DNA from 4 places in the Kitasatospora sp. NPDC047058 genome. Region 1 is predicted to be linked to each of the others. Evidence: riboswitches for the same ligand, from Rfam matches in the RefSeq annotation. Region 1 holds a riboswitch; each other region holds the start of a gene.
What was found. Region 1 has a riboswitch for cobalamin ahead of ABZ885_RS14145 (ribonucleoside-diphosphate reductase subunit alpha). Riboswitches for the same ligand answer to the same signal wherever they lie in the genome.

Region 1 (7,557 bases):
CAGCTGCTCGGCCAGGTCGGCGGAGCGCTCGTACGCGGTGAGCATGATGCGCTCGGCGATCAGGGTGGAGAGGGTCTTCGCCTCGGCGGAGTCGAAGTCGATCCGCAGCTGGAAGAAGACGTCCTGGAGGCCCATCACGCCCAGGCCCACCGGGCGCCAGCGCGAGTTGGACGTCCCGGCCTCGACGGTCGGGTAGAAGTTGATGTCCACCACGCGGTCGAGGAAGGTGACGGCGGTGCGCACGGTGGCGTCCAGCCGCTCCCAGTCCATCGCGCCGATCAGGTCGGCGGCCGACGCGCCCTCGGCCACGTGGGCGCCGAGGTTGACCGAGCCGAGGTTGCAGACGGCGGTCTCGGAGTCGTCCGTGACCTCCAGGATCTCGGTGCAGAGGTTGGAGCTGTGCACCGTCCGGCCGGGCAGCGCGGTCTGGTTGGCGGCGCGGTTGGAGGCGTCCTTGAAGGTCATCCAGCCGTTGCCGGTCTGCGCCAGGGTGCGCATCATCCGGGCGTACAGGGTCTGCGCGGGGATGGTGCGGACGGCCTTGCCGGCCAGCTCGGCCTTGCGGTACGCCTCGTCGAAGTCGGCGCCCCAGAGGTCGACCAGCTCGGGCACGTCGGCCGGGGAGAACAGCGACCAGTCCTCGTTGGCGTTGACCCGGCGCATGAACTCGTCCGGGATCCAGTGCGCCAGGTTGAGGTTGTGGGTGCGCCGCGCCTCCTCGCCGGTGTTGTCGCGCAGCTCCAGGAACTCCTCGATGTCCGCGTGCCAGGTCTCCAGGTAGACGCAGGCCGCGCCCTTGCGGCGGCCGCCCTGGTTGACGGCGGCGACCGAGGAGTCGAGGGTGCGCAGGAACGGGACGATGCCGTTCGACTTGCCGTTGGTGCCCCGGATCAGGCTGCCGCGGGACCGGATCCGCGAGTAGGAGAGGCCGATGCCGCCGGCGTGCTTGGAGAGGCGGGCGATCTGGGCGTACCGGGAGTAGATCGAGTCCAGGTTGTCCAGCGGCGAGTCGAGCAGGTAGCAGCTCGACATCTGCGGGTGCCGGGTGCCGGAGTTGAACAGGGTCGGCGAGGAGGTCAGGTACTCCAGCCGGCTCATCAGGCGGTACAGCTCCGCCACCTCGCGCACCGACTGCTCGTTGTCGCCGACCGCCAGGCCACAGGCGACACGGAGCAGGAAGTGCTGCGGGGTCTCGACCACCATGCGGGTGATCGGGTGGCGCAGCAGGTAGCGGGACTGCACGGTGCGCAGGCCGAAGTACTCGAAGCGGTCGTCGCCCTGCGGGTCGATGAGCGCGTCCAGCGCGGCGGCGTGCTTCGCGACGAAGGCGGCGGTGGTGTCGCCGATCAGGCCCTCGGCGTGGCCGACGGCGATCGAGGCGGAGAAGGAGACCGAGCCCTGGCTGTTCGCCTCGTCGACGATCTCCAGCGCGAGCAGGCGGGCGGCCAGCTTCGAGTACTGCGGGTCCTCGGCGATCATCGACGCTGCGGCGTCCACGGCCAGCCCGCGCAGCTCGGCGAAGTCCGAACCGGCGTGGCGGCCGCGCAGCGCGGCGGCGGCGACATGGCCGGGGTCCACCTGCGGCAGGTCGACACTGCGGTCGGTCAGCAGCCGGAGCAGCGCGCCGCCCGGGTCGGAGACCGTCGGGGCGGCGGGGGAACCCTGGGCGGGCAGGGTGGCTGAGGCAGCGGTGGTCAAGGCGCTCTCTCCTGGCGGCGATCGGCGGCGGTGGATCGGGGTACCGGGCCGTTCGGGGCAGGGGAGCACAGCGCGAGGGCCGGACGGCGTCGCGTGACGGTGTCATCCCCGGCCCGCCCGCGAGGCCCGGAAGTACTGCTCGTGCTGCAGGCCTCTGCGGGGAGGCCGGAAGGCACGCCGTCGGCAGGTACTCGGACTCGCGGGCTCTGGTCGGAGCCGCCCGCACACCGCTGCGGGGCAGTCCCGGACTCGCACCGGGTTCCCCTGCGTCGACAGCAGGAGTGAGCATACATCTAGTGGTGTCCGCTCGATGCGACACCACATGTTGTGCAGCGCCGCGTGTTGGCGTGATGACCGGTGGTACCGGGGGAAGGGCCGTGGCGGGGCCTGGGAGGGGCCGTGGCGGGGCCGTGACGACCGCCACTGCAGGACCCGGCCGGGGGCCGGCGGCGGGGCCGCGCGAGGTCGCGACGGGGCCGCGGATGGCCCGCGGGTGTCCGGATTGGGAAACGGAATGGTCACCGGGCGGAGCCGCCGTCAGGCGCATGCCCTACGATCTCGGCTCATGAGGGAGCGGAGCGAGGGGGACGCATGAGCGACGGAACGGGAGCGCCCGGACAGGCACCGCAGGGGCAGCCGCCGGCCGCGCCGGTGCCTCCTGCGCCGTACCCCGGCGCGCAGCCGGTGCCACCGGCACCGGGCGGGTTCGGACCGCCGCCCGCCTCGTACGGGCCGCCGGTGCCGTCGCAGCAGCCGGTGGTTCCGCCGGTTCCTGCCGTGCCGCAGCCGCCCGCGCCGCAGCCGGTGCCACAGCCTGTCCAGCCGCAGCCGGTGCCGCCGCAGCAGGTCCAGCCTCCGGTGCAGCCGCAGCCGCAGCCTGTCCAGCCGCAGCCCGTGCCGCCGCAGCAGGTCCAGCCTCCGGTGCAGCCGCAGCAGCCCGTGCAGCCCCAGCCGATGCAGCCCCAGCCCGTGCCGCCGCAGCAGCCGATGCAGCCGCAGCCGCCCGCCCAGGCGATGCCGCCGCAGCAGCAGTGGCAGCCGCAGCCCCAGCCCCAGCCCGTCCAGCCGCAGCACAACGCCCAGCCGGACTGGGCGGCCATGGCCGACCGCAACGAGGCCGAGGCCAAGCGCAAGGGCCGGATGAAGATCATCGTCGCGGCCGTCGCCGTCGTCGTGGTCGGCGGCCTGATCGCCGGCGGTCTGATGCTCATGAAGAAGGACGACGGCGGCAAGAAGACCGTCGCCGAGCCGACCCCGACCGCCACCGCGACCACCCCGGCGTCGTCGCCCTCCGGCAAGGCGTCCGCGAGCGGCAGCCCGAGCGCCGCGCCCGAGGACCCGTCGAAGGCGCTCTGGGAGGCCACCACCGACCCGGCGCCGCAGGACGCGGCCGCGCTGTTCTCGGCGCTCACCGTGACCGTCAACGGCGCCACCTGGAACCGGACCGTGGTCTCGCTCGACTCGCCCTGCTGGGACGGCAACTCCACGGTCGGCGGCCTCGGCAAGATCCTCGGCGACCAGGGCTGCCGCCAGGTGCTCCGGGCCACGTACGTCTCGGGCGACAGCGCGGTGACGGTCGGCGTCGCGGTCTTCGACCACAAGCAGCAGGCCGAGACCTCGATGAAGAGCTACGTCGGCCACCTGAAGGGCGCCGCCGCCCCGGGCTCGCCGGCCTTCTGCGCCACGCCCGGCTGCACCAACACCAAGGCCACCCTGGGCCGGTACGCGTACTTCACCGTCGAGGGCTCCGCCAAGGGCGGCAACACCGCGGACGCCACCGCCACCGCGGCGGCCCCGGGCTTCGGCGAGCACGTGAAGAACCAGCTGCTCCAGCGCGCCAAGTCCGCCGCCCCGGCCGCCACCCCCGCGGGCTGACGCCCGCGCCGGACCCGCAGCGCACGCGCCCCGGCCGGGAAACCGCCGGGGCGCGCCCGTTCGCCCGGGTGCGGGGAGTGTGGCAGGCTCACCGCCAGTCAGTCGTACGTGTGTTCCGGTCGTGACGGCGCAGGCCGGTGCCGGTCAGCTTCCGGAGGAATCGTCCGTGGCCCTGCCCAGAGCGCTGCGCGCCAAGCCTGCCGTGCTGGCCGCGGCCGGTGCGGTCCTGGCCGCCGGGGCGGTCGTCCTGGCCGGCCACGACGGCCGCGCCGAGGACGAGCCCGCGCCCGGGCCCACCGCCCGCAGCGAACTCACCCTCAACGGCGCCGGCCGGACCCTGCCGCCCGAGGTCGGCCGCGAACTGCTGGCACGCGACCCGAAGGCCTCCCCGAACGCCCGGGCCGTCCAGCAGCTCCTCGCCGACCTGGAGCGCGAGGCCCGGGCCGGCCGCTCCGGCGGCACGGTGATCGGCCAGCACGTCGAGGCGCACAACGAGCGCTACAACCCCCAGTACGGCGACTACCCCGGGGCCAAGCAGGTCGGCTACTACTACAAGAAGGCCGCCGACATCACCGGCAGGCTGCCCGGCTTCGTGGAGACCGACCTCGGTCCCGGGTACGGCCAGAACGGCTGGGGCGTCGGCAACCCGCGCTCGTACTCGCAGGGCCGCTGGCCGGCCTGCGCGACCGGCTGGCAGTACACCGACGACGCCGTCGACCTGATGACCGCCGTCTGGTCCGGCCACCCGCGCGCCGAGGACGGCAGCTACGGCGCGTCCGGCGTCCAGAAGAACTGCGACGGCACCACCACCGAGCTGCCCGACAACGGCGGTGCCCCGGCCGGCCTGGTCGGGATGTCCTTCCACGAGCCGTACCCGGGCTCGGACGTGAAGTCCTTCGACCGGGTGCTCTGCTCCTCCTCGCCCGCCGCCAAGGACCCGGCCTGGTTCGGCCGCGTCGTGGACAGCGCGGGCGACACCCCCGAGTACCGCGCCCTGCTCACGGACCTGTCCTACCTGGCCGACCACCTGGAGTACCTGGCCGCGCACGACGTCCCGGTGCTGCTGCGCCCGTACCACGAGATGAACGCGGCCGACTGCGCCCGCGGCTTCTGGTGGTCCGGCCGCAAGCCGGCCGAGTACCAGGCGCTCTGGCGGATCACCTACCACTACCTGGTGGAGACCAGGGGCCTGCACAACCTGCTCTTCGCCTGGACCCCGGTCTCCTGGGACGGCGCCCCCGGCGTCGACCCCTGGGACTACTACCCGGGCGCGCAGTACGTCGACGTGGTCGGCGTGGACGACTACAGCGGCAGCCCGGCGCACCCGATCGGCACCGGCGAGGTGTGGACCAAGCGCTACTACGACGGGCTGGCCGCCTACGGGAAGCCGCGGATCCTGGCCGAGTCCTTCGCCGTCCCGGTCAACGCCCGCCAGCCGGACACCCTGCGCCGCACCCCGTGGACGATCTGGACGGTCTGGGGGCAGTCGCTGACGGACAACAACCTGACACCGGACCAGCCGCGCAACTCGAACGCCGACGTCAAGGCCACCTACGGCAACGGACTGGCGCTCACCGGCGGCTCCGGCACGTTCAACCCCGGCGTCGACTGGAGCGGGCTGCACGTCCGGTGACCGGGAACCCGGCCCGGTGCCGCCCGGTGACTTTGGTTACACGGCGCAGGCCCCCAGAACCCCGGGAATTCCGGGTCCGTTCGCCCGTGTGGCATCCTGTGGCGCGGAATCGGGTAGAGGCCGGGAGCGCCCGGCAGGGGCGGGGGTACGGGAGATGACACAGGCGCGTCCGAACCGCCTGGCCGGCGGCCTCGCCGTGGCCTGGGGGGCCGTGCTGCTGGCCTGGGCGGCGTACAACTGCTTCTGGCAGGTCGGCTTCACGACCTTCGTCAAAGGCATCTTCTACTACGGCGGCTCCTCGATGGGCGCCGAGACCGGCAGCCTCAACTACGGCGCGCTGTACCTGGCCTCGGGCATCCTGCTGCTCCGCGGCCGGGAGTGGGCGCGCGGGGTGGCGGTCGGCGTGGCGCTGGTCGAGGGCTACAACCGGGTGCGCAGCCTGACCGGCGCCCTGCTGGACGAGCCGCAGCGGCACTGGTTCACCGGGACCACCCAGGGCTGGCTGAAGCTCCTCACCTTCGGGGCCGGCGTGCTGGTCGCCGCCGCGCTGGTGCTGCTGCTGGCCGTCTCGCTGCGCCGGGGGGCCGGGACGGGCTGGGCGCCGGCGCCCGCGGCGTGGGCGGGCGGCGGGCAGCCGTCGCCGTTCGCGACGCAGCCGGACCAGCTGCACTGGTCTTTGCGGCAGACGCTGCCGCAGGACCAGGCCCCCGGTCAGCAGCCGGTGCAGCCGCAGCCGTTCGGCGGCCCGCAGCAGGCCCAGCCGCCGGTGCAGCCCCAGCCCCAGCCCCAGTCACAGCAGGCGTGGCCGCAGCCGCTGCCCGCCCAGCAGGCCCAGCCCGCCCAGCCGCTCCCGCACCAGCCCACCCAGCCCGCCTGGGCGCCGCAGCAGCCGCCGGCCCAGCCGCCGGCGCCGCAGCAGCCCTGGCCGGCCCCGCCGGTCACCCCCGGACCGGTCGCCCCGGGGCCGGTCCCGCCGGCCCCCGGCACGCCGCCCCCGCACCAGGGCTGACCCGTAACGACCCGCCCCGACCGGGCGGGTGGACGACCTACCGACCAGACGAGGAACCACTGTCACCATGTCATCAGCAGCACCCGTGCGGACGGTCCTGACCACGTCCCGCGAGGCGGCTCGGCTCGCCGACCGGCAGATGTCGTGGAAGCCCCGGGTCTCCCCGTTCTACGTCTCCTTCCTGGTCATCTTCTGCTTCTCGATCTGGGCGTACGTGCCCAACCCGACCCCGCTCGGTTGGGCGATCACGATCCTCTGGGGCATGCCGGTGTTCGGCGTGCTGATCGGCTTCCAGGGCGTGCTGATGGTCCGCCGCCGGCTGCGGCAGGTCGACAGGATGACCCCGCCGGCGCCGGCCGAGGACGACTACCTGATCGTGCTGGTGCCGACCATCGGTCGGCACGACACCTACCCGGCGCTGGAGCGCTCGGTGCTCTCGTACGTCGAGCACCTGCCGGCGTACTTCCCGTGGATGCGGGTGGACATCCTCACCGAGGAGGGCTGCGCGGCCGCCGAGAAGATCGACGACCTGGCCGCCACCCACCCGCTGATCCGGGTCGTGACCGTTCCGAAGGCGTACCAGACGCCCAACGGCACCAAGTTCAAGGCCCGCGCCAACCACTACTCGCACGAGCTGCGGATCGAGGAGGGCGAGGCCGAGGACGACGTCTGGGTGCTGCACATGGACGACGACACCGGCGTCGGGCCGGACACCGCCGCCGCGGTCGCCCAGTTCATCAACCGGCAGCGCCGCGCCGGGGACGAGGCCAAGCACATGGCGCAGGGCATCCTGACGTACCCCCGGGAGAACGCCGTCTCCACCTTCACCTGGCTCGCCGACGCGATCCGCCCGGCCGACGACATCGCCCGGTTCCGCGCGATGACCGGCACGGGGACGCCGATCGCCGGCGTGCACGGCGAGCTGCTGCTGGTGCGCTCCTCGGTGGAGGCCACCATCGGCTGGGACTTCGGCCCGAAGACCATCGTCGAGGACGCCCAGATGGCGCTGAACTTCTGCCTGCGCTACCCGGGCCGCAGCGACTGGTTCAACGGCCGCTGCTACGGCGCCTCCCCGGCGGGCGTCAACGACTTCCTCAAGCAGCGCGAGCGCTGGGCCTGGGGCCTGGTGGCGCTCTGCTTCAACAAGACCATCCCGCTGCGGTTCCGGCTGTTCATCGGGATGGGCATGGTCAGCTGGGTGCTCGGCCCGCTGCAGCACGTCGGACTCGTCCTGCTGGTCGCGTGGTTCACCGGGACGATGAACACCTCGCCGGTGACCCAGTCCGTGGTGCTGCTCTGGTCGATCAACTTCGCCTACGTCATCTGGACGTACTGGGAGGGC
Region 2 (7,557 bases), on a different contig from region 1:
TGGGCCGCAACGGCTCGGGCAAGTCCTCGCTCCTGTGGGCCCTCCAGGGCTCCGGCCCCCGGCAGGGCGGCAGCGTGAAGGTCACCGGCGCCGGGGGAGGGAAGGCCGAGGACCCCAAGCGCCTCCCGGCCGCCCGGGCCCGGCAGCTGGTCGGTCTCGTCCCGCAGACCCCCACCGACCTGCTCTACCTGGAGACGGTCGCCCAGGAGCTCGCCCAGAGCGACCTGGAGGCCGATCGGGCCTCCGGGCCGACCGCGCGGCAGATCCTCGACCGCCTCGCCCCCGGGATCCCGGACGGCAGCCACCCCCGGGACCTCTCGGAGGGGCAGAAGCTGGCCCTCGTCCTGGCGATCCAACTGGCCGCCGCACCACGGGTGGTGCTGCTGGACGAACCGACCCGCGGGCTCGACTACCAGGCCAAGGAGGCGCTCACGGGCATCGTGGACGCCCTCGCCGCCGAAGGCCGCACCGTCGTGGTCTCCACCCACGACGTCGAGTTCGTCGCCTCCGCCGCCGACCGGGTCGTGGTGATGGCCGAGGGCGAGGTCGTCGCCGACGGTCCCACCGCCGAGGTGATCGTCGCCTCGCCCACCTTCGCCCCGCAGACCGCCAAGATCCTGGCACCCCTGCCCTACCTGACCACCCGGCAGGTCGCCGAGGCCCTCGTACCCGCGGAGGCCGCCCGATGACCGCCGTCCGGATCCCCGGCCGGGCCCGCGTCGTCGTCGCCCTGGCCGCCTTCATCGGCCTCGTCGCCTTCACCTGGCCGTTCGTCGTCGCCCCCGGAAAGTTCGGCTCCAACTACGCCCCGCCGCTGATCTTCGGCGCCCTGCTGGTCCTGGTGCTCGCCGTCGTCATCGCGGAGATCTCGGCCGGCGGCATCGACGCCAAGGCGCTCGCCATGCTCGGCGTCCTGTCCGCCGTCAACGCCGGACTGCGACCGCTCGGCGCCGGGACGGCCGGGGTGGAGACGGTGTTCTTCGTCCTCGTCCTGGCCGGCCGGGTCTTCGGCCCGGGCTTCGGCTTCACCCTCGGCTGCACCTCACTCTTCGCCTCCGCCCTGCTCACCGGCGGGGTCGGCCCCTGGATGCCGTACCAGATGTTCGGCTGCGCCTTCGTCGGCCTGCTCGCCGGCCTGCTGCCGCGGGCCCGGCGCCGCTGGGAGGTGCCGATGCTGGCCGTCTACGGGGCGTTCTCCGGCTACCTGTTCGGCTTCCTGCTCAACCTCTCCTTCTGGCCGTTCTCCACCGACCCGAACAGCTCGATCGCGTACCTGCCGGGCCTGCCCTTCACCGAGCAGTGGCACCGCTATCTGCTGTTCGACCTGGCCACCTCGCTCGGCTGGGACACCGGCCGTGCCGTCACCACCTTCACCGCCGTCCTCGTCGTCGGGCCGGCCGTGCTCACCGTCTTCCGCCGTGCGGCCCGCCGCGCCAACTTCGAACCGACCGTGCGGTTCGAGACCCCGGACGCGCCCGGGGCACCGGCGGACCCGGGAACCGGCGTACGGCCCGCCGAAGCGGTGTCCACCTGAACCGAAAGGCCGTCACGTGCCCAAACGCGAGAAGCCCCGGACGACCACGGTGAACGGCGTCGCCGTCGTCGTCCTCACTCCCGGCCAGCACGCAGGACTGGAGTCGGCCCGCCGTCAGCTGGGCGGGGCACAGGCCCAGGTCGCGCGAATGCGGCTCGACCTGCGACGCAGCCAGGAACTGCTGGGTGAGGCCGCGCGGGTGCTGGCGCACCTGCCCGCCGACCAGGCGGAGTCGGCGGGCGCCCGACTGGCCGCGGGGCGCGGGATCGCCGATCTGCTCGCGGACATCCGTGCAACGCTGCCGCGGACCCCGGAGTCCGGGAAGCGGCCCTGACGGCTGCGCTGCGGGCCGGCGCGGCCGTCGCCGGGGCGGCAGGGCGTGCCCACCGCCCGACGCGATCGCCGGCGGGCCTCGTCCCGGAGCTCGGCGGCCTCGACGATGTCTCAGCATCCGGACGTTCGAGCGGTTCTCCGGCCCGAAGCCGGGATTGTTCCTCTAGGCTGGCCTGGCAGCTGGTTCGCCCTGCCCGCCAGGCAGGCGCGTCGCAAGAGGGAACCCGGTGGGAATCCGGGACTGCCCCGCAGCGGTGAGTGGGAACGACCGCCGTCATACGCACTGGGCCCGGGCCGGGTCTGGGAAGCGACGGCCAGTAGGTGACCGCCCTGGAATCCAGGGCGGGCGTGCCCGCGAGTCCGAAGACCTGCCACTGCCCGTGCGCGACCGAACGCGCGCGGCCATCCGGTGACCTCGAGGGCGGGTCGGCGACCATACCAGGCGGAGCCGTCCCCGTGTGCGGGCGTCCGTCCGGTTCGTCACCCCTTCGCGCCTTCGTCCCGTCCCCGGGGACCAGAGGATCCAGGCTCGCGAAGGAGAGTCCCTTGACAGCGAAGTCCGCAGCCGCGGCGACCGTGGCCACCGTGTACGGCTACCCCCGCCAGGGCCGGGGCAGGGAACTGAAGAAGGCGATCGAGGGGTACTGGAAGGGCACGGTCACCGCCGGGGCGCTGCTGGCCACGGCCGCCGACCTGCGCCGCGGGAACTGGCAGCAGCTCGCCGACTCCGGCATCGAGGAGGTCCCCACCGGGGACTTCTCGCTCTACGACCACGTGCTGGACACCACCGTCGCCGTCGGTGCGATCCCGGCCCGCCACCGGGACGCGGTCGAGGCCGACCCGCTGGCCGGCTACTTCGCCATGGCACGCGGCACCCAGGACGTCGCGCCGCTGGAGATGACCAAGTGGTTCGACACCAACTACCACTACCTGGTGCCCGAGTTGGGGCCGGACACGGTCTTCGCCGCGAACCCGGACAAGGCGGTCGGCGAGCTGGCCGAGGCCCTGGCGCTCGGCCACGAGGCCCGGCCGGTACTGGTCGGCCCGGTCACCTACCTGCTGCTCGCCAAGCCCGCCCCCGGCGTCGCCGCCGACTTCCGGCCGATCACCCTCCTGGACCGGCTGCTGCCCGTCTACGCGCGGCTGCTCGCCGAGCTGAAGGCCGCCGGCGCCACCTGGGTGCAGCTGGACGAGCCCGCCCTGGTGCAGGACCGCACCCCCGCCGAGCTGAACGCCGCCGCCCGCGCCTACCGCGAGCTGGGCGGCCTCGCCGACCGGCCCGCGCTCCTGGTCGCGAGCTACTTCGACCGCCTCGGCGAGGCGCTGCCCGTGCTCGCCGACGCCCCGGTCGAGGGCCTGGCGCTGGACTTCACCGGGCCCGCCGCCGCCAACCTCGACGACCTGGCCGCCGTCGGCGGGCTGCCCGGCAAGCGCCTGGTCGCCGGTGTGGTCGACGGGCGCAACATCTGGATCAACGACCTGGGGAAGTCGCTCGCCACGCTGGCGACCCTGCTCGGCCTCGCCGACCGCGTCGACGTGGCGCCGTCCTGCTCCCTCCTGCACGTGCCGATCGACGCCACCGCCGAGCGGGACGTCGACCCGCAGATCGCCCGCTGGCTGGCCTTCGCCAAGCAGAAGGCCGCCGAGGCCGCCCTGCTCGCCCGCGGCCTGCGCGAGGGCACCGGCGCCATCACCGCCGAACTCGCCGCCAACCGGGCCGACCTCGCCTCCCGGGCCACCTCACCCATCACCCGTGACCCGGCCGTCCGGGCCCGCACCGGCGCCGTCACCGCGGACGACGCCCGCCGCGCCCAGGCCCACCCGGAGCGCGCGGAGGCCCAACACGCCCGGCTCGGACTGCCGTTGCTGCCGACCACCACCATCGGCTCCTTCCCGCAGACCACCGAACTGCGCGTCGCCCGCGCCGACCTGACCGCCGGCCGGATCGACGCCGCCGCCTACCGGGAACGGATGGAGGCCGAGGTCCGCGACGTCATCGCCTACCAGGAGAAGGCCGGCCTGGACGTCCTGGTGCACGGCGAGCCCGAACGCAACGACATGGTCCAGTACTTCGCCGAGCAGCTCACCGGCTACCTCGCCACCCGGCACGGCTGGGTGCAGTCCTACGGCACCCGGTACGTGCGCCCGCCGGTCCTCGCCGGCGACATCTCCCGCCCGCACCCGATGACCGTCGACTGGTTCCGCTACGCCCAGGACCTCACCGACCGCCCGGTCAAGGGCATGCTCACCGGCCCGGTCACCATGCTCGCCTGGTCCTTCGTCCGCGACGACCAGCCGCTCGCCGACACCGCCCGCCAGGTCGCCCTCGCCCTGCGCGACGAGGTGACCGACCTGGAGGCCGCCGGCGCCGCCGTCGTCCAGGTCGACGAACCGGCCCTGCGCGAGACCCTCCCGCTGCGAGCCGCCGGCCGGCCGGCCTACCTGGCGTGGGCCACCGGGGCGTTCCGCCTCGCCACCTCCGGCGTCCGCGCCGACACCCAGATCCACACCCACATGTGCTACGCCGAGTTCGGCGCCATCATGACCGCGATCGACGACCTCGACGCGGACGTCATCTCCCTGGAGGCCACCCGCTCCCACATGGAGGTCGCCGGCGAGCTCGCCGAGGCCGGCTACCCCCGCGAGGTCGGGCCCGGCGTCTGGGACATCCACTCCCCGCGCGTCCCGAGCACCCAGGAGGCCGTGGACCTGCTGCGCGCCGGTCTCGCGGCCATTCCGGCCGAACGCCTGTGGGTCAACCCGGACTGCGGCCTGAAGACCCGCGGCTGGCCGGAGACCCGCGCCTCGCTGGACAGCCTGGTCGCCGCCGCCCGCCGCCTGCGGGACGAACTCGCCGGCTGACCGGACGGGGTGGGCCACCGAGGGGCGGGCACGGCGGAACGTCCGTGCCCGCCCCGGCGGCCGGGCCTTCAAGAGCCGCGCATTCCTGTCGACCGCCGGAGAGAAGGGTGCGACGCACCATGGCACGTCCCGCCGGGCACAAGATCTTCGCCCATGCCAAGCTGCGCCGCCTCCGTCGCGAGCACCGCATGAACCAGGTCGAACTGGCTCGTGAGCTCGGCATCTCGACCAGCTACCTCAACCAGATCGAGCACAGTCAGCGCCCGCTCACCGCGGCCGTACTGCTGCGGATCTCGGAGGTGTTCGGGGTGGACCCGGAGTTCTTCTCCGAGGCCGGGGAGGAACGCCTGGCCACCGACCTGCGCGCCGCGCTCGCCGACGAGGCGTGCGGTGCCGCGGTCGCGGCGGAGGACGTCCTGGAGGTGAGCCGGGACCACCCGGACGTCGCGCGGGCGCTGGTCGCGCTGCACCGCCGGTACCGGGAGGCGGCCACCAGGGTCGCCGAACTCGGGCACCCTGCCGAGGACGCGGCCCTGGTGCCGGCCGAACCCCACGACGAGGTCCGGGACTTCTTCTACGCACACCACAACCACATCGCCGCCCTGGACGACGAGGCCGAACGCACCGCGACTGGTCTGGGGGCCACCACCGCCGGCCGCACCGCCGCCGCCCTGGTGGACCGCCTCGCGTCGCGGCACGGGGTCCGTGTCGTCGACACCGGCCCCCGGGAGACGGCCGAGATGCGCCGGTTCGACGCCACGAGCGGCACCCTGCGCCTCTCGCCTTGGCTGACCGACGGCCGGCGGGCCTTCCAACTCGCCACCCAGCTCGCGCTGCTGGAGCACCGCCCGCTGCTGGACACGCTCGTGGCGGCGGCGGAGCCGGACCTCACCTCCCGCCAGGCCGCCGACCTGGCCCGGATCGGTCTGGCCAACTACTTCGCCGGCGCCCTGCTGATGCCCTACTCCGCCTTCCACTCCGCCGCCGAGGAACTGCGCTACGACGTCGATCTGCTGGGCGCCCGCTTCGGCGTCGGGTTCGAGACCGTCTGCCATCGGCTGAGCACCCTGCAGCGCACCGGCCTACGCGGCGTCCCGTTCTCCTTCCTGCGCGCGGACCGCGCGGGCAACATCTCCAAGCGCCAGTCCGCGACCGACTTCCACTTCTCCCGGCTCGGGGGCACCTGCCCGCTCTGGACGGTCTACGAGGCCTTCTCCGCACCCGGCCGGATCCTCACCCAGGTCGCCGAAATGCCCGACGGCAAGAGGTACTTCTGGATCGCCAGGACGGTGACGCACGGCGGTTTCGGCCACCGTGCGCCGCGCAGCGAGTTCGCCGTCGCCCTCGGCTGCGAACTGCGCCACGCCCACCGGCTGGTGTACGCCGAGGGCATCGCCCTCGACCACCGGCAGGCCGCCACACCCATCGGTGTCGGCTGCCGGATCTGTGAACGCACCGACTGCGCCCAGCGCGCCCGGCCCCCGGCCGGCGGGCGGCTCGCCGTCGACCCGGACCGGCGTACCAGGGTGCCCTACCCGGTCGTCGCCGACGGCCGCCGGGGCGGGGCGGAAGCCCTGCGCGCCCGGGACGTCCGGTAGCGGCGCGAGCCGCCCTCCCGGCCGGGCGGGCCGTTCGAGCCGTACCGCTACGCGGTGGCCGGCACCGCCCGCTGCCCCGGGCCGTCGTAGGAGGCGAGCGGGCGGATCAGCGCGTTGTGGGCGAGCTGCTCGGAGATGTGGGCGGTCCAGCCGGTGACGCGGCTCATCACGAAGAGCGGGGTGAAGACGGGGGTGTCGAAGCCCATCAGGTGGTAGGCCAGACCGGCCGGGTAGTCGAGGTTGGGGTGGAGGCCCTTGCGCGCCACCATCGCCTCGCGCAGGGCGGTGTGCAGGGCGGCCAGGCGGGCGGCCGCCGGGTCGGCGCCGCGGGCCACCAGCGCGTCGAGGGCGGCCTGCATGACCGGGACGCGGGAGTCGCCGTGCTTGTAGACGCGGTGGCCGAAGCCCATGATCGTGCGCTTGGCGGCGAGCGCCTCGTCCAGCCAGTCGTCGGCGCGCGCCGGATCCCCGATCTCGTCCAGCATGCGCATCACGGCCTCGTTGGCGCCGCCGTGCAGCGGGCCCTTGAGCGCGCCGATCGCGGCCGTGACGGCGCTGTAGAGGTCGGAGAGGGTGGAGGTGACGACGCGGGCGGTGAAGGTGGAGGCGTTGAAGCTGTGCTCGGCGTACAGCACGAGGGAGATCTCGAAGCAGCGGACCACCTCGGGGGCCGGGACGCTGCCGAAGCACATGTGGAAGAAGTTCTCCGCGTAGCCGAGGCCCGGGTCCGGTGCGATGGGCGCCAGACCGCGTCGGCGGCGCTGGTCGGCGGCGACGACGGTGGGCAGCTTCGCCAGCAGGGTCAGGGACTTGGCGAGGTTGCGGGCCGGCCGGCCGTCGTCCTCGGTCGGGTCCTCGGCGCCGAAGAAGCTGACGGCGGTGCGCAGCACGTCCATCGGGTGGCAGGTCTCGGGCAGCCTGGCGAGCAGCTCGGCGGTGGTGCGGTCCAGCGGACGCAGGGCGCGTTCGCGGGCGCGGAACTCGCCCAGCTGTGCCGCGTCGGGCAGTTCGCCGTGCCACAGCAGGTACGCGACCTCCTCGAAGCAGCGGTGGGCGGCGAGGTCCTGGACGGGATAGCCGCGGTAGGTCAGGGCGTTGGTCTCCTGGATGACGGTGGAGATCTCGGTGGTGTCGACGACGACACCGGCCAGGCCGCGGTGGATCTCGGTCATGAAGCTGATGCCTCCGGTGCGTCAGTTTCCGGGCGGGAGGGTGAAGTCGAAGACGGCC
Region 3 (6,325 bases), on a different contig from region 1:
CCCCGCGGCCGCGTCCGCTGACGCGGGCAAGGCCGGCGGTGCGCCACGCAGCGACAGTGCTGGTCGCAGCCATCGACGAGTGGCTGCGACCAGCACGGTCGCAACAGGCCCCAGCCGGGGAGCCCGTCCGTCACGAAGCCGTCGGCTGTGGGCTCATCGCACGCTCGTACAGCTTCTCCTGCGCCCGCTTGAGCAGTTCGGCGGCCTTCTTCCGCGACGCCTCCTCCGCCTTGTCGAGCGCGCCCGGGTAGTCCGCGGACATCCCCGAGCCCGCGCTGTAGTCGACATCGACCGTCAGGCGCAGATTCCCGTCGCAGAAACCCGACTTGAAGCTCAGTTGGTCGACCGGCCCGGGGATGGTCTCGGTGAGCGGGTGCCGGACCGACGACCGGTAGCCCTGCTGGCCGAGCCCCCCGCCGTCGGTCATCTCGAACTTCCGCGTCTCGGTCGGCTTGGGCCCGCCGATCGGAGACTTCGCGATGTCCGCCTCGACCTCCAGCCAGTGGCAGCCGCGGGCCGTCTCGAAGACCACCGCATCGATGGTCACCCGCCAGTCCTCCGTCGCCGGACCGGCGACGTAGCTGCAGCTGAGCGTCTTGGACGGGTCGTCCGCGATCCCCTCGCTCGTCACCGGTATGGAACTCCTCAGCTGCCCGGGCAGGCCGGGGTCGCCCACCGTCGCGCAGAGGTCGTCGACCGTGCGGTACCAGCCGACCTGTTTCGCCTTGCTGTCACTGCTGTTGCTGTTGCTGTTGCTGTTGTTGCTGCCACCGCCGCCGCCGCAGGCGGTGAGGACCACGAGGCCGGCGGCCACGAGGGCGGCCGCGCCGGTACGGGAGGTTCGATTTCGACTCGTCACGGCGCCAGGCTAGGGCCCGCACTCCGTCGGCAGCCGTCGACGGCCGGAGTCTTGCTTGATCTTTAAGTTCTGGGCTCGAACGGCCTGCCGAGCGTGGTCACTCCTACCGGTGACTGCTGTACAGCGGAGCGCGACGCGCCCAGCGAGACCTCTGGACTTACTAGGACGTCCAACTATATGGTCGACGACAGGTCCGCGGTGTCAGGGAAGCCGGTGTGAGTCCGGCACGGTCCCGCCACTGTGACCGGGGAGTCCGTCCTTGCAGGAGACGGCCACTGGCAGCCAGCCGGGAAGGCCTGAGGGCGTGCGGTGATCCGGGAGTCAGGATACCGGCCGCGGGTGATCCGTGTTTTCCACGAGGATGGAGACGACACGCATGACTCCGGGCTGCTCCCGTTCCGCTGCTCCTGGCTGTCCTGTGCCGACGACCGCCGGGGCCCACCTTTCCTGACGGTTCGTCATGCCACCGTGACGCCGCGGGCCGCACCAACCGCGCGCCCGCCCGTCGGCGGCGGCCTCCATTCCTCCTCTCCCCATCCACGATGAGAGAAGGAACCGATGGTCCGTGAACTGACCCACTTCGTCGCCGGCAAGCGCACCGCCGGGACGTCCGGCCGCTTCGGCGACGTGTACGACCCCAACACCGGCCGGGTGCAGGCCCGGGTGCCGCTGGCCGACCGGGCGGAGGTCGAGGCGGTGATCGCCGATGCCGCGCAGGCCCAGCCCGAGTGGGCCGCCTGGAACCCGCAGCGGCGGGCTCGGGTGCTGCTGCGCTTCCTGCAACTGGTCGAGCAGGAGAAGGAGGAGCTCGCCCGGCTGCTCTCCGCCGAGCACGGCAAGACCGTGGCCGACGCCCACGGCGACCTCCAACGCGGCCTGGAAGTCGTGGAGTTCGCCGCCGGGATCCCGCATCTGCTGAAGGGCGAGTTCACCGACAACGCCGGCACCGGCATCGACGTGTACTCGATGCGCCAGCCGCTCGGCGTCGTCGCGGGCATCACGCCGTTCAACTTCCCCGCGATGATCCCGCTCTGGAAGGCCGCGCCCGCACTGGCCTGCGGCAACGCCTTCGTCCTCAAGCCCTCCGAGCGCGATCCCTCGGTGCCGCTGCGCCTGGCCGAGCTCTTCCTGGAGGCGGGACTGCCGCCGGGCGTCCTCAACGTCGTCAACGGGGACAAGGAAGCCGTCGACACGCTGCTGGAGGACCCGCGGGTGGAGGCGCTCGGTTTCGTCGGCTCGACCCCGATCGCCCAGTACGTCTATGCGACCGCGGCCGCGCACGGCAAGCGCGCGCAGTGCTTCGGCGGCGCGAAGAACCACATGATCGTGATGCCGGACGCCGACCTCGACCAGGCCGCCGACGCCCTGATCGGCGCCGGCTACGGCTCGGCCGGCGAGCGCTGCATGGCCATCTCGGTCGCCGTCCCGGTGGGGGAGGAGACCGCGGACGCCCTGGTGGCGAAGCTGGTCGAGCGGATCGCCGCACTGAAGGTCGGCCGCTCGGACGACCCCGCGGCGGACTTCGGGCCGCTGGTGGGCCGCGACGCCCTGGAGCGGGTCCGCGGCTACCTGGACCTCGGGGTCCGGGAGGGCGCCGAACTCGTCGTCGACGGACGGGACTTCCGGCTGGAGGGGCACGAGGACGGCTACTTCCTCGGCGCCTCGCTGTTCGACCGGGTCACCCCGGACATGCGGATCCACCGGGAGGAGATCTTCGGCCCGGTCCTCACGGTCGTCCGCGCCGCCGACTACGAGGAGGCGCTGCGGCTGCCCAGCGAGCACGAGTTCGGCAACGGCGTGGCCATCTACACCCGGGACGGCGACACCGCCCGCGACTTCGCCCGCCGGGTCAACACCGGCATGGTCGGCGTCAACGTGCCCATCCCGGTGCCGATCGCCTACCACACCTTCGGCGGCTGGAAGCGCTCCGCCTTCGGCGACCTCAACCAGCACGGCCCGGACTCGATCCGCTTCTACACCCGCACCCGCACCGTCACCTCGCGCTGGCCTTCCGGGGTCAAAGAGGGCGCGAGCTTCACCATGCCGACGATGGGATGAGCGCCGTGCACGATCTCACCGAGGACCAGCGGGCCATCGCGGAGACGACCCGGGCCTTCGCCGACGAGTACCTGGCGCCGAACGCCGTCGAGTGGGACCAGGCCAAGCACTTCCCCGTGGACGTGCTGCGCAAGGCGGCGGGCGTCGGCCTGGCCGGCGTCTACGTGCGCGAGGACGCCGGCGGCTCCGGACTCTCCCGGCTGGAGGGGGTGGTGGCCTTCGAGGCGCTCGCGACCGGCTGCCCGTCGATCGCCGCCTACCTGTCCATCCACAACATGGTCGGCTGGATGATCGACCGCTACGGCAGCGCCGGGCAGCGCTCGCGCTGGCTGCCCGGCCTCTGCACGGCCGAGCACCTGGGCAGCTACTGCCTGACCGAACCCGGCGCCGGCTCCGACGCGGCGGCGATCGCCACCCGGGCCGTCCGGGACGGCGGCCACTGGGTGCTGGACGGCGTCAAGCAGTTCATCTCCGGGGCGGGTGACTTCCGGATCTACGTGGTGATGGCCCGCACCGGTGGACCGGGGGCCGGCGGGGTCTCCGCCTTCGTCGTCGAGCGCGACGACCCCGGCGTCTCCTTCGGGCCGAACGAGAAGAAGATGGGCTGGAACGCCCAGCCCACCCGGCAGGTGCTGCTGGACGGCGTCCGCCTGCCCGCCGACCGCCTGCTCGGCGCGGAGGGCGAGGGCTTCCGGATCGCCATGAGCGGGCTGAACGGCGGCCGGCTCGGCATCGCCGCCTGCTCGCTCGGCGGCGCGCAGGCCGCGCTGGAACGCGCCACCGGCTACCTCGCGGACCGCGAGGCGTTCGGCGCACGCCTCCTGCACGCCCAGGCCCTGCAGTTCCGGCTGGCCGACATGGCGACGGAGCTGGAGGCGGCCCGGGCGCTGCTGTGGCGGGCGGCCGCCGCCCTGGACCGGGGCGACCCCCGGGCGCCGCAGCTGTGCGCGATGGCCAAGCGCTACGCCACCGACACCGGCTTCGAGGTGGCCAACCAGGCCCTCCAACTGCACGGCGGCTACGGCTACCTGGCCGAGTACGGCATCGAGAAGATCGTCCGCGACCTGCGGGTGCACCAGATCCTGGAAGGGACCAACGAGATCATGCGCGTCATCGTCGCCCGCGGCCTGACCGGAGCCGCGTGATGGCCGGCAACGACCCCGGGGAGGTCGTCCTCCGGCGCGAGGGCCGGGCCGGCTTCGTCGTCCTCAACCGGCCCGCGGCCCTGAACGCCCTCACCCACACCATGGTGCAGCGCATCGCGGAGGCCCTGGACACCTGGGAGCAGGACGACCGGGTCGAGTCCGTCGTCATCACGGGGGCCGGGGACCGCGCCTTCTGCGCCGGCGGCGACATCGTCGCCATCCACCGCGCCGCCACCGGCGGGGACCCGGGCGCGGTCGAGGAGTTCTGGCGCGACGAGTACCGCCTCAACGCCCGGATCGCCCGCTACTCCAAGCCGTACGTGGCCGTCATGAACGGCATCGTGATGGGCGGCGGTGTCGGCGTCTCGGCCCACGGCAGCGTCCGGATCGTCACGGAGACCACGCGCATCGCCATGCCGGAGGCGGGGATCGGCTTCGTGCCCGATGTCGGCGGCACGTACCTGCTCGCCCTGGCGCCGGGCGAGCTGGGCACCCACCTCGCCCTCACCGCCGGATCGGCCGGTGCCGCGGACGCGCTGCTGTGCGGGCTCGCCGACCACTTCCTGCCCTCCGAACGAGTGCCGGCGCTGCTCGACGACCTCGCCCGGCTGCCCGTGCACGACGCCCTCGAACGGCACGTCGGACCCGCTCCGGCCGGTGCGCTGGCCGGGCAGCGGGCGTGGATCGACAGCTGCTACGCGGCCGGCACCGTGGAGGAGATCCTCGACCGGCTGCGGGACAGCGGGGAGCCCGAGGCGAAGAAGGCCGCCGACCGGATCACCGCCAACTCCCCGACCGCGGTGAAGGCCACGCTGACGGCCCTGCGCCGGGCCCGCGCGCTCGGCCCGTTGGAGGCCGTGCTCGACCAGGAGTACCGCACCTCGTGTGCGGCGCTCTCCACCCCGGACCTCGCCGAGGGGATCCGGGCGCAGGTGATCGACAAGGACCGCTCGCCGCGGTGGAGCCCGGCCACCCTGGGCGCCGTCGAGCCCGCCGCCGTGGCCCGGTACTTCGCCCCGCGCGGCGAGCGCGAGCTCGGCCTCGCCGCCACCACCACATCCCTGGAGCGCTGGTGACCCACAGCATCGGATTCATCGGACTGGGCAACATGGGCGGCCCGATGGCCGCCAATCTCGTCAAGGCCGGCCACCGGGTGACCGGCTTCGACCTCGCGGCGGACGCCCGTGAACGGGCGGCGGGGCACGGGATCGCCGTCGCCGCGTCCGCGGAGCAGGCGGCGGCCGGGGCCGAGGTGGTCGTCACCATGCTGCCCACCGGGCGGCATGTGCTCGACGCCTACGCGGGCCTGACCGCCGCCGCGCGCGGGGCGCTGTTCGTGGACTGCTCCACCATCGCCGTCGGGGATGCCCGGATCGCCGCCGACCTGGCCCGCACGGCCGGGCACCGGGTCGTCGACGCGCCCGTCTCCGGCGGTGTGCCCGGCGCCGAGGCCGCGAGCCTGACCTTCATGGTCGGCGCGGACGACGCCGACTTCACGGCGGCCGAACCGGTGCTGGCCGCGATGGGCCGCCGGGTCGTGCACTGCGGGGCGTCCGGCGCCGGGCAGGCGGCGAAGATCTGCAACAACATGATCCTCGGCGTCTCGATGATCGCGGTCAGCGAGGCCTTCGTCCTCGGGGAGAGCCTCGGGCTCAGCCACCAGGCGCTGTTCGAGGTGGCCTCCACCGCGTCCGGCCAGTGCTGGGCACTGACCAGCAACTGCCCCGTCCCCGGGCCCGTCCCGGCCAGCCCCGCCAACCGCGCGTACGCGGGCGGCTTCGCCGCGGCCCTGATGGCCAAGGACCTCGGACTCGCGGCCGACGCGGCTGCGGCCTCCGCCGTCCCGGCCGAACTGGGCGCCAGGGCAGCCGAGTTGTACGCCGCGTTCGCCGAAGGGGCGGGCGCCGGGCTGGACTTCTCCGCCATCGTCACCACCCTCCGGAAGGGCACCGCATGACCTACGCGACGATCCGCGCCGAGCGCAAGGGCCGGGTGGGGCTGATCACGCTCGACCGGCCGAAGGCGCTCAACGCGCTCAACACCGAGCTGATGAACGAAGTCGTGGCGGCGGCCGCGGAGTTCGACCGGGACCCGGAGATCGGCTGCCTGGTGGTCACCGGCTCGGAGAAGGCGTTCGCGGCCGGTGCGGACATCAAGGAGATGCAGTCCCTGGAGTTCGTCGACGCCTACCTCGGCGACTGGTTCGCGGCCTGGGACCGCTTCGCCGCCCTGCGCAAGCCGGTCGTGGCGGCGGTGGCGGGCT
Region 4 (7,557 bases), on a different contig from region 1:
GGACCGCCCGCGCGCCACCTGGTGCGGCGCGGCGGCCTGCAGCGTGGCGCTCAGGTGCAGCCGGGCCAGCCGGCCCTGCGGGCGGCGGGCGCGGATGGTGTGGCCGCCGTCGGTCTCGGCGGGGGAGCGGCGGCCCTGGGCGCCCTTGCCGGTGCCGTCGACCTTGAACAGCCGGGTCCGGTACGGCTCGCCGGCCGCCACCGGGGCGGTCTCCCGGACGGGGGCGGGGTGCTGGGCCGGTACGGGCTCCTGCGGGGCCTCCTCGGGGGCGGGTGCGGGGGTGTCGGCGCCGGCCGGGGCGTCCGGGCCGGCCGGCTCGGGGGCACCTCCGCCGCCGTCGTCCGGTCCGCCGTCGCCGGGGCCGTCGTCGTCCGGGCCCTCGGGCGACGGGTCCTCCGGCGCGTCGTCCTCGGGGGCGAGGTCCTCGGCTGCGGGCTCCTCCGGCTGGGCGTGCTCCTCCAGCGTCCGGTCCAGCTGCTCCTCGTCCAGCCCGGGCGCGTCGAAGGGGTTGCGCCGGCGGCGGTGCGGCAGCGCCAGCTGGGCGGCCTTGCGGACGTCCTCCTCCAGCACCCGGGTGCGCCCCGCCCAGGCGGCCAGCGCGACGGCGGTCCGGGCCATCACGATGTCCGCCCGCAGGCCGTCGACCTCGAACGCGGCACAGACCGCGGTGAGCTGACGCAGCGCCGTGTCGGTCAGCTCGACCTTGGGCAGCAACTCCCGCGCCGCGGTGATCCGTCCGGCGAGCTCCCGCTCCTCCTCGGCGAACCGGGCGGCGAAGCCCGCCGGGTCGGCGTCGTACGCCAGCCGGCGGCGGACCACCTCGGCGCGCTCGGCCGGCTCCCGGGTCGCGGCGATCTCGACGGTCAGGCCGAACCGGTCGAGCAGCTGCGGCCGCAGCTCGCCCTCCTCCGGGTTCATCGTGCCGACCAGCAGGAACCGGGCCGCGTGCCGCACCGAGACGCCCTCGCGCTCGACGTAGGAGCGGCCCATCGCGGCGGCGTCCAGCAGCAGGTCCACCACGTGGTCCTGGAGCAGGTTGACCTCGTCGATGTAGAGCACGCCGCGGTGCGCCCGGGCCAGCAGCCCCGGCTCGTACGCCTTGACGCCCTCGGCGAGCGCCCGTTCGAGGTCGAGCGAGCCGACGATGCGGTCCTCGGAGACGCCGACCGGCAGCTCGACCAGCCGGGCCGGGCGTTCGGCGCCCGGGAGGCCGGCGTGCGCGCCGTCCGGGCAGTGCGGGTCCGGCGCGGCCGGGTCGCAGGCGAAGCGGCAGCCCTCGACGGTGTCGATGGACGGCAGCAGGCCGGCCAGCGCGCGCACCATGGTCGACTTGGCGGTGCCCTTCTCGCCGCGCACCAGCACGCCGCCGACGGCCGGGGAGACGGCGTTGAGCAGCAGCCCGAGCCGCAGGTCGGCCATGCCGACGATCGCGGTGAACGGGTAGCGGACGTCACTCATGATTCTCCAAGGGGGCCCCGGGCGGCAGGAACGGCAGCGATCCGGCCGCCGGCACCCCGCCCTCGATCAGCTTCCACAGCGCGTCGGTGTCCGCGTGCTCCTCGACCAGGTCGCCCAGCCGGTCCAGCCGGGCCTCGCGCGCCGCGGCGAACGAGGTGTCCGGCGCGGGCACGAACGCCCGGCCCGCCAGCCGCGCCACCTCGCGCAGCAGTTCGCGCCGGAACCCGTCGTTCTCCAGCGCGCCGTGCCAGGTCGTGCCCCACACGGCCCCCACCCGGCAGCCGTCCAGGAAGGCCTCGCCGCCCTCGACCGTCACCACCCCGTGGTGGATCTCGTACCCCTCGACCCGCTGCCCGAAGGCCTCGCCGACCGGCCGGGCGAGCACCTTCGCGGCGCCGAACCGGACGTGCGCCGGCAGCAGGCCGAGGCCCTCGACGGCCCCCGCCTTCGACTCGACCTCGTCCACGATCGTGTGCGCCAGCATCTGGTAGCCGCCGCAGACCCCGAGCACCGGCCGCCCGGCCGCCGCCCGCGCCTTCAGCGCCGGCTCCAGGCCGCGCTCGCGCAGCCAGGCCAGGTCGGCGACGGTGGCCCGGGTGCCGGGCAGCACCACCAGGTCGGCGTCGGCCAGCTCCTCGGGCCGGGTGGCCCAGCGGACCAGCACGCCCGGCTCCTGGGCCAGCGCGTCCAGGTCGGTGAAGTTGGAGAGCCGGGGGAAGCGCACCACGGCCACCCGCAGCACGTCCGCGCCGAGCGGTCCGCGCCCGGCGGTGCGGTCGACCACCGTGGACAGGTCGAGCGAGTCCTCGGCGTCCAGCCAGAGGTCCGGCAGCATCGGCAGGGTGCCCAGCACCGGACGGCCGGTCAGCTCGTGCAGCATGTCGAGGCCGGGGGCGAGCAGCCGGGCGTCGCCGCGGAACTTGTTGACGAACCAGCCGGCCACGTGCCGCTGGTCCTCCGCCGAGAGCAGCGCCAGCGTCCCGTACATCGCCGCGAACACCCCGCCGCGGTCGATGTCCCCGACCACCACGACCGGCAGGCCGGCGGCGGTGGCCAGGCCCATGTTGGCGATGTCCCGGTCCCGCAGGTTGATCTCGGCGGGCGAGCCGGCGCCCTCGCAGACCACCACGTCGTAGCGGCGGCGCAGGTCGGCCAGGCACTCCAGGGCGCGCTCCAGCAGGACGGGCTTGCGCTCGCGGTAGTCCAGCGCGCCCACCTCGGCGACCGGCCGGCCGAGCAGCACCACCTGGCTGCGGCCGTCCGCGCCCGGCTTGAGCAGCACCGGGTTCATCGCCGCCTCGGGCTCCACCTTGGCGGCCTGCGCCTGCATCGCCTGGGCCCGGCCGATCTCGGCGCCGTCGGCGGTGACGAAGGAGTTCAGCGACATGTTCTGCGCCTTGAACGGCGCGACGCCGACGCCCTGCCGGGCCAGCCAGCGGCAGATGCCGGCCGTGACCACGCTCTTGCCCGCGTCCGAGGTCGTCCCGGCGACCAGCAGCGCGTTGCTCATGACCCCACCTCTCCCTCGGCCGCCGGCCGGGGGTGCCCCCACGGTCCGGCAGGGGCGGTCGCGCGTGCGCACCCCTCGACGATCCTTCCCCGGCCCCCGGCCGTGGGTGCCACCGTGCTGCGCACGCTCATGCCCTTCTCCCGCCCAGGGCCGCCCGGAGCAGCAGGTGCCCGGCGACCGTCGTACCCAGCGCCAGCGCGCTCACCCGCCGGGAGAGCACACAGGCCCGCTCGATGTCGTCCACCCCGACCGGCCGCAGCCCCTCGCCCAGCACCGGCCGGTGCTCGACCCTGGCGCCGTACCGCAGGGTCCCGCCGAGGCGGACGCCGACCGCGCCGGCGAAGGCCGACTCGGCCTGGCCCGCGTTCGGGCTGGGGTGCGCGGAGCCGTCCCGCCGCCAGACCCGCCAGGCGGTGGCGGGCTCCGGCGCGGCGGCCACCGTGAGCAGCGCGGTCAGCCGCGCGCCCGGCCAGCCGGCCACGTCGTCCAGCCGGGCCGAGGCCCAGCCGAACCGGGCGTACCGCGGCGAACGGTGACCGACCATCGCGTCCAGGGTGTTGACCGCGCGGAACGCCAGCAGGCCCGGCGTACCGGCGAGCCCGCCCCAGACCAGCGCGTTCACCACCGCGTCGGCGGTGTTCTCGGCGACCGACTCGACCACCGCGCGGGCCAGCTGCTGCTCGTCCAGGGCGCTCGGGTCGCGTCCGCACAGGTGCGGCAGCCGTTCCCGGGCCGCCGTCAGGTCGCCCGCGGTGAGCGAGCGGCCGATGGTCCGGGCCTCCCGGGTCAGCGAGGTGCCGCCGAGCACCGTCCAGGTCGCGGCGGCGGCCAGCGCGGCCCGCGCGAGCGGGCGGCGGCCCAGCAGCCGGTCGGCGACGACCGCGCCGGCCGCGACGGTGCCCACGCAGAGCGCGGTGTAGGCGGTGCCGGCGGCCCGGTCGTCGCGCCAGATCCGCCGCTCCAGCCGGCCGGCCGCGCTGCCGAAGACGGCCACCGGGTGGCCGCGGCGCGGGTCGGCGTACCGGGCGTCGGCGAGGTAGCCCGCGACGGCGCCCACCGCGAAGGCGGCGGCGCGGGTCAGCGGACGCACGACGGGCAGCAGAGGGCTCGGCGGGGCGGGGCAGCCTGCATGGCGTGCGTGTCCTCACTCAGGGTCCGCGCCCTGGATCGACGTACCGGGGGCGAGAGTCTCCTGGCTTCCGGGTCGGACGCACCCCGGGCCTTCCGGCGGCTTCTGACGGCCTGCCGTGAGGGTCCCTCCTGCCCGTCGGCGGGCGAGGAAGGGATCCGGACGTGCTCCCCGGTGACAGTGGCGGGACCGCGCCGGACTCGCACCGGCTTCCTCTGCATGCCTCCGTATTGGCTGAAGGATCCCATCACGCGCCCGGAGCAGGAGTCAACCAAGGTCACGGAGGGGTTCATCACACGCGCCGCGCGCCGGTCGGGCCGTCGCTATCTCTGATCACGACCCCCCGCAGGGGCATGACAGCCTGTGCGATCGTCCAGCGGCCTGTAGACCCCTAGAGTCGCGCTTCGTGCGTTCGGCGGCTGGGGGGCCGGAGCGCCGACGCCTACCGTCGGGTGCCATGCGACGCAGACAGCCACCTGCCGTGCCCCCGGTGCCCTTCTCGCCCGCGGCCGCCCGCGCGCACCGCGCCGGGCTGGGGCTGACCCCGGAACAGGTGGCCGAGGGCATGGCCGCCCACGGGGTCCGGCTGCTGCCCGCCCACGTGCTCGGCTGGGAGAGCGGCGAGCTGCGCCCGACCGAGGAGGAGTTCATCGCGCTGGCCCGCGCGCTCTGGTGTCCGGCCGCCCAGCTGATGGGCGTCCGCCCGGCCGGGCTGCGGGACTTCCGGGTGGCCCGCGAGCTCGGCCAGGAGACCGCGGCCCGCCGGATCGGCATCGGGCTGCGGCACTACCAGGAGGCCGAGGCCACCGGCCGCTGGGACGGCGACGGGGAGCAGACGTACGCGCTGGCCCGGGTGCTCGGCCTGACGCTGCGCGAACTGGTCGCGGTGACCGGCCGCGGGGGCGAGCTCGACCAGCGGCTGCGGCAGTGCGTGGACGGCCGCTGGCAGGCGCACGTCCGGGCCATCGCGCGGATCGTGCCGGTGCCCGAGCAGGACCTCGCGCCCGTCCTGACGGTGCTGCAGAACGAGTACCAGGTCTCCTCGCACTGGGGCGCCGGCAGCTGGGGCTCGCCGGCCCCGGCGGCGCGCGAGCCGGAGAGGCCGCTGGGCGAGCGGTTCTGGGAGCTGCTGGAGCCGCTGGAGACCGACATCCCGGCGTGAGCGGCCCGGCCCCCGGCCATCCTCCTTGCGCGTGGCCCCCGCCCGTACTCCCGCCCGTACTCCCGGCCGTCCTCCTTCCGCGTCCCCCCGTCCGCACTCCCCGTCCGCGCCGCGCCCGTGGCCCGGCCCTGCGCCCCGTCCCGGGCATGCCCCGGACGGCCGTGTCCGGTGGCCGGACGGCGCCGCCGCGAGTGGACTGGTGGGCACACTGCCCAGTCCGCGACCAACAGAGCGGGGAGCGATATGCGTTGGGGAACCGCAGCCGCCGTTGCGGCCGCCGCCGTCGGCACCGGGGTCGCCGTGCTGGTCATCGGCCGCCGGGCCTCCGAGCGGCTCGTCCGCCCCACGGCGGCGCCGGAGCGGGCCGCCGGCCCCGTCCTGGTGCAGAGCCTCGCCACCGGGCGCGTCACCTTCACCCGCACGCCGGAGAGCAGCCGCCCCGGCCGCTGGGCCGTCGAGTGGGGCGGGGACGGCCACGCGGTGGTCGACGAGGTGCTGCGCAGCGACGAGCAGGGCGTCACCCGGCGGCTGGTCCGCGCCGACCGCGGCGTCCTGAAGGCCGGCACCGAGGTCCGCTTCACCCCCCGGGTGTACCTCGGCGACCCGACCTCGGCGCTCGGCCTGCCGTTCAGCGAGACCGCCGCCGAGGGCGAGCTGGGCGCCCTCCCCGCCTGGTACCTCGACGGCAAGCGCGGCGCCTGGGTCATCCTGGTCCACGGCAGCGGTGCCGACCGGCAGCAGACCCTCCCGGTGCTCCCGCTGCTGGACCGGCTCAGCCTGCCCGTCCTCTCCGTCACCTACCGCGGCGACGAGGGCGCGCCGCCCTCCCCGGACGGCCTCGGGCACTTCGGCGAGACCGAGTGGCGGGACGTCGAGGCGGCCGTCCGGCTGGCCCTGGACGCCGGCGCCGGGCGGGTCATCCTCTACGGCTGGTCGCTCGGCGCCACCATCGCCCTGCACACCGCGGCCCGCTCGGCCTGGTCCTCCTCCATCGCCAGCCTGATCCTGGACTCGCCCGTCCTCGACCTGCCGGCCACCGCCCGCCGGGACGCCGCCCGGGCCGGCTACCGGGGCGCCGCCGCCGAGCTCGGTGCGCTCGCGGCGGAGGGCCGCACCGGCGTCGACCTGGCCGACTTCGCCCGGATCGCCGACGGCACCGACCTGCGGGTGCCCACCCTCGTCCTGCACGGCCCGGACGACCCGGTCGCCCCGTGGCGGGCCGCCGGCCGGCTCGCCGGGCGCCGCCCCGACGTGGTCAGCCTCCAGGCCGTCCCCGGCGGCGACCACGCCGCCCTCTGGAACGCCGACCCGGCCCACTACGAGGAGCTCCTGCGCCGCTGGCTCACCCCGCACCTCTGAGCCCGGCCCCCGGGGTCGGGGGCCGGGCAGGGGCGAAGCTGACGTGGTCGCGCCAAACAGATCCGGCCAGGCGGTTTGCCTCTGTTGCCCGATTGTTGCCCGATCTTGTGAACCCCCCGCGCCCGCCGCCCGGCGCCGAGGGCGAACCGGATGTGACAGAAGGCCGGTACAAGGGGAAGACTGCTCGACGTGACGTCTCGGAACCCGCGCGACCGTGATGCCCCGCTCCCGCCGACGATCGGCTCCGGTGCGACGGTGACCCGTCTCCCCGGCACGGCCCACCGCCCCGCCGGCGCCCGGCCGGGCGGCTCCGGCGTACCCCGCCGACGGGGCCCCGTACCCGCCCCCGGCCGCGGCCGGGTCCCGGTGCCGGAGGGCTTCCCCGCACCCGCCGAGCTCGCTCCGCTGGCCCGCCGGATGCTGGTCGACGCCGTCCGGATCGCCCGCTGGGCGGGCGAACTCGCCGAGGTCGACAAGCGCGGCGAACTGCTCCCCGACGACGCCCGCGCCGCCGGCCGCGCCCTGGCCATGACGGTGGGCGCCGCCGCCAACGCCTGGGGCCAGGCCCTGCTGGTCGGCCTGGTGGAGGCCCGGGACGGCGGCGCCGCCCCCGGCTGGCGCCTGCACGCCTGGGAGCACGACGACGAGGCCGTGGTCCGCGGCTGGTCGGCGCTGTTCGACGCCTGGACGCTGCTCGCCCCGGTGCCGCCGGCCGCCCTGCGCGGCGTCTTCGCGGTGCTCGCCGGGCAGGCCGTCGACCAGGCGCCGCAGCTGCTCTCCTTCCTGCACCTGGTGGCCGCCCCGGTGGCCGACAGCGAACTGCTGGAGCTGCTGCGCCGGGGCCTGGACGAGCGCCGGGTGGCCGGCGGCGGCACCGGCGGGCTGGGCCTGTCGCCCGTCCCGCACGCCGCCTCCGCCGTCTCGGCCGTCCGCGGCACC

Region 2: linked by a shared signal. The riboswitch ahead of metE (5-methyltetrahydropteroyltriglutamate--homocysteine S-methyltransferase) and the one ahead of ABZ885_RS14145 (ribonucleoside-diphosphate reductase subunit alpha) in region 1 are both predicted to bind cobalamin.
Region 3: linked by a shared signal. The riboswitch ahead of ABZ885_RS32495 (CoA-acylating methylmalonate-semialdehyde dehydrogenase) and the one ahead of ABZ885_RS14145 (ribonucleoside-diphosphate reductase subunit alpha) in region 1 are both predicted to bind cobalamin.
Region 4: linked by a shared signal. The riboswitch ahead of ABZ885_RS14925 (cobalamin biosynthesis protein) and the one ahead of ABZ885_RS14145 (ribonucleoside-diphosphate reductase subunit alpha) in region 1 are both predicted to bind cobalamin.

The regions. Positions count from the first base shown of each region.
Region 1 covers NZ_JBEYVJ010000071.1:12,317-19,873, forward strand. The annotation lists gene ABZ885_RS14145 (ribonucleoside-diphosphate reductase subunit alpha) at 1-1,674, opposite strand, end outside; cobalamin riboswitch at 1,863-2,004, opposite strand; gene ABZ885_RS14150 (hypothetical protein) at 2,503-3,573, shown strand; gene ABZ885_RS14155 (glycosyl hydrolase) at 3,740-5,206, shown strand; gene ABZ885_RS14160 (hypothetical protein) at 5,361-6,215, shown strand; gene ABZ885_RS14165 (glycosyltransferase family 2 protein) at 6,283-7,557, shown strand, end outside.
Region 2 covers NZ_JBEYVJ010000063.1:3,631-11,187, forward strand. The annotation lists gene ABZ885_RS12935 (ATP-binding cassette domain-containing protein) at 1-689, shown strand, start outside; gene ABZ885_RS12940 (ECF transporter S component) at 686-1,534, shown strand; gene ABZ885_RS12945 (hypothetical protein) at 1,551-1,868, shown strand; cobalamin riboswitch at 2,082-2,237, shown strand; gene metE (5-methyltetrahydropteroyltriglutamate--homocysteine S-methyltransferase) at 2,414-4,729, shown strand; gene ABZ885_RS12955 (short-chain fatty acyl-CoA regulator family protein) at 4,849-6,327, shown strand; gene ABZ885_RS12960 (bifunctional 2-methylcitrate synthase/citrate synthase) at 6,375-7,499, opposite strand; gene prpB (methylisocitrate lyase) at 7,521-7,557, opposite strand, start outside.
Region 3 covers NZ_JBEYVJ010000352.1:137-6,461, forward strand. The annotation lists partial or broken gene ABZ885_RS32485 (pirin family protein) at 1-21, shown strand, start outside; gene ABZ885_RS32490 (hypothetical protein) at 131-859, opposite strand; cobalamin riboswitch at 1,021-1,212, shown strand; gene ABZ885_RS32495 (CoA-acylating methylmalonate-semialdehyde dehydrogenase) at 1,418-2,917, shown strand; gene ABZ885_RS32500 (acyl-CoA dehydrogenase family protein) at 2,914-4,062, shown strand; gene ABZ885_RS32505 (enoyl-CoA hydratase/isomerase family protein) at 4,062-5,138, shown strand; gene mmsB (3-hydroxyisobutyrate dehydrogenase) at 5,135-6,019, shown strand; gene ABZ885_RS32515 (enoyl-CoA hydratase) at 6,016-6,325, shown strand, end outside.
Region 4 covers NZ_JBEYVJ010000077.1:5,554-13,110, forward strand. The annotation lists gene ABZ885_RS14915 (putative cobaltochelatase) at 1-1,458, opposite strand, end outside; gene ABZ885_RS14920 (cobyric acid synthase) at 1,451-2,968, opposite strand; gene ABZ885_RS14925 (cobalamin biosynthesis protein) at 3,096-4,058, opposite strand; cobalamin riboswitch at 4,133-4,369, opposite strand; gene ABZ885_RS14930 (transcriptional regulator) at 4,555-5,259, shown strand; gene ABZ885_RS14935 (alpha/beta hydrolase) at 5,503-6,618, shown strand; gene ABZ885_RS14940 (hypothetical protein) at 6,808-7,557, shown strand, end outside.